3 regions of the Agrococcus chionoecetis genome follow, and region 3 is predicted to be linked to each of the others. Evidence: predicted binding sites of a transcription regulator. Region 3 holds the regulator's gene; each other region holds the start of a gene.

Region 1 (2,259 bases), 970 kb from region 3:
CTGTGGCAGTTCGCGCACCGCACCTCGGTGCGCACCATGCCGAGGGTGCGGTCCTCGATCAGCTCGACGGCATCCTCGCGCACCGTCTCGTAGAAGCTCGGCCAGCCGCAGCCGGCGTCGAACTTCGTCTCGTCGCGGAACAGCTCGTTGCCGCACGCGCCGCAGGTGTACACACCCTGGCGCTGCTCGTCGAGCAGCGCGCCCGTCCACGGACGCTCGGTGCCTGCCTCGCGCAGGACCTTGAAGGCTTCGGGGGAGAGTGCGGCGCGCCACTCGGCGTCGGACCGCTGCACGGATTCGCTCATGCCTCCAGCGTACGACCGCCGCGCATGCGTTTCGCGCCAGGCGGAACGGTTGCCCGGTCGTAGGATCGGGGCATGGCCATCGACCCGCGAACGCATGCGCGCTCGCGCCGTGAGGCCGCGACGGACGAGGCCGCGGCGCTGGCATTCGCGAGCGCCGAGTCACGGACATCCGAGCCGGACGGCCGGGGGTCGGATGCCGAGGCTCACGACCTCGCCTCGGCGCGCGAGGAGCGCATCCGGCGCCTGCTCGACTTCGAGGCCGGCTGGGTGAACCACGGCGGGGCGAAAGCGCGTGCCATCCGCGCCGAGTTCGGATGGAGCACGACGCGCTACTACCAGGTGCTCGACGGATGCCTCGAGACCGAGACGGCGCTGCGTCACGACCCGATGCTGGTGCGCCGGCTGCTGCGGCTGCGCGAGGCGCGATGAGCCGCACGCTCCGCGTCGGCGCCCATCGTTCCAGCGCCACCAGGCGGTGGCCGCGCTGGGCGATCCTGCTCGGCGCGCTGGCGGCTGCGATCGTGCTGGCCGCGATCGGCCTCTTCGCGCTCGACGCGCTGCGCCCGCGCGAGGTGGTCACAGCCGAGCCGACGCAGCCCGCGGTGGTGACGGATCCGAGCGCCATCGATCCCGCGCTCGACGCATCCATCACCGTGCTCGACGGCTCCGGGGAGCCCGCGTTCGCGGCCGGCGTCGGCCAAGCGCTCGCGGACGCCGGCTGGGACGTCGTGGCGACCGCGGGCAGCACGGAGACGAGCGAGACGACCGTGGTCTGGTTCGACGACGAGGCGCTCGCTCCGATCGCCCGCGGACTCGCCGTCCAGCTCGGCGTGGGCACGGAGCAGCAGTCGGACGGCCGTCTCTCGGGCACGCCCATCACGATCGTGGTGGCCCCGGATGCCGTCAACACGGCACCGAGCGCGGAGCCGCGCGACGACGGGGACGTCGACCACGCCCCCGTCACCGAGACGCCGGCGCCGTAGCGGGCCTCGCCGTCGGGATCCGAGCATCCGCCGCCGACACGGCACCGCTCGCGCGCTTGCACTCGACCACGACGAGTGCCAGACTTGCGATTGGCACTCCCGCTGATGGAGTGCCAGTTGAACGTACTGGCGTCCAGGAGGGACGAGACTGCAATGGCAAAGATGATCGCATTCGACGAAGAGGCCCGCCGCGGGCTCGAGCGTGGACTCAACCAGCTCGCCGACGCGGTGAAGGTGACCCTCGGGCCGCGCGGCCGCAACGTCGTGCTCGAGAAGAAGTGGGGCGCCCCCACCATCACGAACGATGGCGTCTCGATCGCCAAGGAGATCGAGCTGGAGGACCCCTACGAGCGGATCGGCGCAGAGCTGGTCAAGGAGGTCGCGAAGAAGACCGACGACGTCGCCGGTGACGGCACGACCACGTCGGTGGTGCTCGCTCAGGCGCTCGTCCGCGAGGGCCTGCGCAACGTCGCGGCCGGTGCTGACCCGATCAGCCTCAAGCGCGGCATCGACAAGGCTGCCGCAGCTGTTTCCGAGCAGCTGCTCAAGAACGCCAAGGAGGTCGAGACCAAGGAGGAGATCGCCGCCACGGCCGCGATCTCTGCCGCTGACCCCGAGATCGGCGCGCTCATCGCCGAGGCCATCGACAAGGTCGGCAAGGAGGGCGTCGTCACCGTCGAGGAGTCGAACACCTTCGGCACCGAGCTCGAGCTGACCGAGGGCATGCGCTTCGACAAGGGCTTCCTGTCGCAGTACTTCGTCACGGACCCCGAGCGCCAGGAGACGGTCTTCGAGGACCCCTACGTCCTGATCGTCAACTCGAAGATCTCGAACATCAAGGACCTCCTCCCGGTCGTCGACAAGGTGATCCAGGCGGGCAAGCAGCTCGTCATCATCGCCGAGGACGTCGACGGTGAGGCGCTCGCGACGCTCGTCGTGAACAAGATCCGTGGCATCTTCAAGTCGGTCGC
Region 2 (2,259 bases), 960 kb from region 3:
CGCAGACGAGGCCGAGCTCACCGGGGTGCGGCTGCGCGGCGAGCCGTCGAGGCGCGGGGGCGGCGCCGCCGAGCCGGGCCGGGCGCCGCGATGAGTCGCAAGCGCACCCGCCGACCCGAGCGGCCAGATCCGCTGCGTCCGGAGCAGAGGGCAGCGGTGCAGTCCGCGGGCGCCGTCGGCCTCGCGTTCGTCGCGGCCGGCGCCAGCCTGCTCTGGGGTCTGCTGGTGGCGGCGCTCGTGCTCGTGATCCTGCGGGCCGCCATCATCGACCTGTTCGACGACGTCGAGTGGGGGCTGGGCGTCGTCGATTGGATCGAGCAGCTGCAGCCCGGCTGGCTGACGCCGCTCGTGCTCGGCCTGGTCGTGCTCGCCGTCGGGGCGATCGCGCTCGGCAGCTGGCTGAGCACGCGGCGGATGCTCGCGGCAGGCGTGGTCGGTGCGACGGCCGTCACCTTCCAAGGTGCGGCGATCGGCACCGGCCTGCAGGCGGTGCTGTCGACGCTGTCGAGCTGGCTGCTCGGGCTGCTGGTGCTGCTCACCGGCGTCGTCGGCTTCTGGATCATCGCGTCGATCTGGGTGGTGCTGTCGATCATCATCTCGACGCTCATCGGCTGGCTCGCGGGCCCTCGCACCTGGCTCGCGATCGCCCGCCGCGAGGCACGGCGGGCGGGCTCCGAGCCGGTGTAGCGCACCGCACCGCACCGCAACACACCGAGACCTGCGACCCGGCGGCACGCGCAGTGCGACCGGGCGGCAGCTGCCGCCCGGTCGCGAATGCTGCTCGGCGAAGCGCTAGGCCGATGAGCTGCTCTCGGCCTTCGCCGAGCTGAACTCGCCCTCCTGGCCTCCGGCGTCGATCGCCGTCTGCCCACCGCTGTGCTCGATCGTGATCTTGCGCGGCTTCGCGCGCTCGGCGATCGGGATCGTGAGCATCAGCACGCCGTGCTCGTAGTTGGCCTGGATCTTCTCCAGGTCGACGTCGTTCCCCAGCCCGAGCTGGCGGATGTAGCGGCCGGCCGGCCGCTCCTGCGCGAGCCACTGCGCGCCCTCGGCGGCGCCGATCGTGCGCTCTGCCTGGATGGTGAGCGTGTTCGCATCGACGTCGAGATCGATCGAGCCGGGGTCGACGCCTGGCAGGTCGACGTTCACCACGTAGTGATCGTCGGCGCGGTACAGGTCCATCGGCATCCAGCTCGCCGAGCGCTGCGTGCCGCCGCTCGTCAGCAGGCGGGCGGCCATGCGGTCCATCTCGCGGAAGGGATCAAAGGTCAGCGCCATGACAACCTCCTCCTTGTCTGAGGTCGTCGCCCTGCGCGACGACCCGGTGTCTGTCGCGGCCCTTCTCGGGCCATCTCCATTGTTAGCACTCTCTCTATGAGAGTGCTAAAAGTCGTCTGCGGAGATGCTCATGGATGCGCGCCAGATGTGTCACGAACGGCGCGCAACGCGGCGCCGAAGCAGCCGATCATGACAATTCTGCGAACTGCGAGCTGCGAGCTGCGAGCTGCGAGCTGCGAGCTGCGAACTGCGGGCTGCGAACTGCGGGCTGCGAGCTGCGAGCTGCGCGCTCGCGCTCGCAGCAGCGTCAGCGCTCGGGGGCGAGCATCCGCGTCGCCGCGCGCACCCGCACGGGCCGACACCCGGCATCCGTGAGCCGCCGCACGATCACCGGCTCGCGCTGCGCGAGCATGATGCCGCGCTTGACGAGGAACGCGACACTCTTGCGGTGCTCGCGCAGGTCGCGCGCGAACCGCAGGCCCATCGTCGCCCAGCGCGAGCGGTGCACCACGATGGCGTCGTGCAGGATGCCGAGGCGATCGGCTTCTGCCACGACCTCGCTCACGAAGATGCCCTCGGCGACGAATCGGGTGGCGCCGTCGAGCGTCACCTCGTGGTCGCCGACGGATGCGCTGCGCGAGATGTCGTAGATCGGCGCGGTCGTGCGGCCGGTGCGCGCGAGCTCGTCGAGCGCGCGGATGGCGCGGTCGCGGTGCCAGCTGCCGGGATGATCCCAGTCGACCTCCCCCGACTCCAGGCGGGGCAGCGCCGGGTCGTCGCCCTCGCGGTAGAAGTCATCGAGCCGCAGCACGGGCAGCCCGGAGTGCTTCGCGATGCGCGACTTGCCGGATCCCGATGCGCCTCCGATGAGGACGAGCGTCGCGAGGGGCTCGGAGGGCGCAGGCATGGGGACAATTCTGCCGGATGCGCGGCGGCCCCGGGTGCGCCGCCGGCCGCCGCGTCAGTCGTCGGTGAGGAAGC
Region 3 (2,259 bases):
GGCCGGACAGGTGACCCCACATGCCCGCGTTCTTCTCGTCGACTGGCGACATCGGTGACGCGCCGCCGTACTGCGGCTGACCGGGGGCGCCGTACTGGGGCTGGCCGGGCTGACCGTACTGCGGCTGACCGGCGGCGCCGTACTGGGGCTGGCCGGGCTGGCCCTGCTGGGGCTGACCGTGCTGACCGTGCTGCGCATGCGGTGCCTGACCGCCCTGTGCCTGACCGCCCTGGGCCTGACCCCCCTGGGCCTGGCCGGGCTGACCGTAGCCGGGCGCACCGCCCTGCCCATACGCGGGCGCGCTGCCCGAGGCGGCGTCGGCGGCGCCCGGCTGCTGGTTCTGCTGCCAGCTCTGGTCGCCCTCGCCGGCGCTGAACGCGGGCTGCCCCGGTGCCGGCTCGGGCGCGACGGGCGCGGAGGAGAAGGACTGCGCGGGCTCGCCGACGCCGGGTGCGGCGGGAGCTGCCGGAGCGCTCGGCGTCGCGTGCTGCTCGTCGGTCACGGCGAAGCCGTCAGCGGGCTGCTCGGCGGGATCGACGCCCTCTGCTCGAGGCGTGTTCGGATCAGACATGGTGTGCCTTTCTTCGATCGTCGTCGCGAGGCGCCGGAGCGCTCTGCTCCTCACCATTGTGCGCCTTCTCGCCTGAGGATCCCATGCCAAACTTCCAGACGGGTAGGATTGGCAGTCAGCAGTAGAGAGTGCCAGGCCGGGGCGTCCCCGTGCCAGGAGCGGAGAGGAGCGCGGATGGTCTCGGATCGCGGTCTCGATGTGCTTCGCGCGATCGTGCAGGACTACGTCGCGCTGCGCGAGCCGGTCGGCTCGAAATCGATCGTCGAACGGCACGCGTTCGGCGTCTCGGCGGCGACCATCCGCAACGACATGGCGCTGCTGGAGGAGGAGGAGCTCATCGCGGCTCCGCACACGTCGTCCGGCAGGATCCCCACGGACAAGGGCTACCGGGTCTTCGTCGACCGGCTCCAGCGCATGCAGCCGCTCTCGCACGCTCAGCGCGTGGCGATCACCCGCTTCCTCGCTGACTCCGTCGATCGGGAGGATGTGCTCGACCGCACGGCACGGCTGCTCTCGCAGCTGACCAACCAGGTCGCGCTCGTGCAGGTGCCGCTGCGCCGCCACACTGTGGTGCGCCGCGTCGAGCTGGTCGCAGTGGTGGAGCACCGGCTGCTCGCGGTGCTGATCCTGGACTCCGGGCGAGTCGAGCAGCGCGTCGTCGACGCGCAGCAGCGGATCGACCCGGAGCAGGCGACCGCCCTCGGACGCGCGCTGACCGAGACCGTCGGCGAGCACACGCCCGCCGAGGCGATCGCGCGACTGGCCGGCGCCGCAGCATCCGCGCCCGAGGCGCTTCGACCCGCCACCGGCGCGGTCGCGCAGGCCCTGGGCGAGATGCTGCAGGCGGGCGGTGGCGACCGGATCGTGATGGCGGGAGCCTCGCACCTCGTCCGCGAGGAGCGCGACTTCCAGGGCACGGTGACGCCCGTGTTCGACGCCATCGAGGAGCAGGTCACGCTGCTGCGCCTGTTCGACGAGATGGGCCTCGAAGGCGAGGTCGCGACCCGCATCGGGCGCGAGCTCACCGGCCCACTGGGGGAGGCCTCCGTGGTCACCTCCACCTACAGCACCGACGGCATCGAGGGCCACATCGGGGTGCTGGGACCGACCCGCATGGACTATGCAGGAAACATGGCCGCGGTGCGCGCAGTGGCGCGCTACCTGACGCGGCTGCTGAGCGAGGACTGAGTGACAGACCACTACGAGACCCTCGGCGTCGCGCGTGACGCCGGCCAGGACGAGATCAAGAAGGCGTACCGCAAGCTCGCCCGCGAGCTGCATCCGGATGTGAATCCGAGCGCTGAGGCGTCGGACCGCTTCAAGGACGTCACGCACGCCTACGACGTGCTGGGCGACGCCCAGTCGCGCGCGGAGTACGACCGCGGCCCGACCGCGGGCGCGGGCTCGTTCGGCTTCGGCGACATCTTCGAGCAGTTCTTCGGCGGCGGTGGCCGCACGAGCGGCCCGCGCTCGCGCCGGCAGCCCGGGCAGGACAGCCTGCTGCGCGTCGACCTCGATCTCGCCGACGTCGTCTTCGGCGTGCATCGCGAGCTGCGCGTGCAGACCGCAGTGCTCTGCGAGACGTGCGAGGGCGCCGCTACCGAGCCGGGCACGAGCCCCGAGCGCTGCATGCAGTGCGGCGGCTCCGGCCACGTGCAGCGCCAGGTGCGATCGCTGCTCGGCAACGT

The links. Region 3 encodes HrcA, which represses chaperone genes, less so after heat shock. Its sites were predicted from a motif close to TTNGCACTCGNNNNNNNCGAGTGCNAA; they were not measured.
Region 1: the regulator HrcA is predicted to act here: its motif matches at 1,379-1,405, upstream of groL (chaperonin GroEL).
Region 2: the regulator HrcA is predicted to act here: its motif matches at 1,361-1,387, upstream of ABG090_RS00905 (Hsp20/alpha crystallin family protein).

Annotation. Positions count from the first base shown of each region.
Region 1 is NZ_CP156989.1:2,107,928-2,110,186, reverse strand. Features, by position in the region: gene msrB (peptide-methionine (R)-S-oxide reductase MsrB) at 1-305, opposite strand, end outside; gene ABG090_RS10075 (DUF3263 domain-containing protein) at 378-734, shown strand; gene ABG090_RS10070 (LytR C-terminal domain-containing protein) at 731-1,288, shown strand; gene groL (chaperonin GroEL) at 1,442-2,259, shown strand, end outside.
Region 2 is NZ_CP156989.1:184,021-186,279, forward strand. Features, by position in the region: gene ABG090_RS00895 (hypothetical protein) at 1-94, shown strand, start outside; gene ABG090_RS00900 (hypothetical protein) at 91-687, shown strand; gene ABG090_RS00905 (Hsp20/alpha crystallin family protein) at 793-1,278, opposite strand; gene ABG090_RS00910 (ATP-binding protein) at 1,586-2,185, opposite strand; gene ABG090_RS00915 (alpha/beta fold hydrolase) at 2,240-2,259, opposite strand, start outside.
Region 3 is NZ_CP156989.1:1,139,951-1,142,209, forward strand. Features, by position in the region: gene ABG090_RS05465 (DUF4870 domain-containing protein) at 1-571, opposite strand, end outside; gene hrcA (heat-inducible transcriptional repressor HrcA) at 746-1,759, shown strand; gene ABG090_RS05475 (DnaJ C-terminal domain-containing protein) at 1,760-2,259, shown strand, end outside.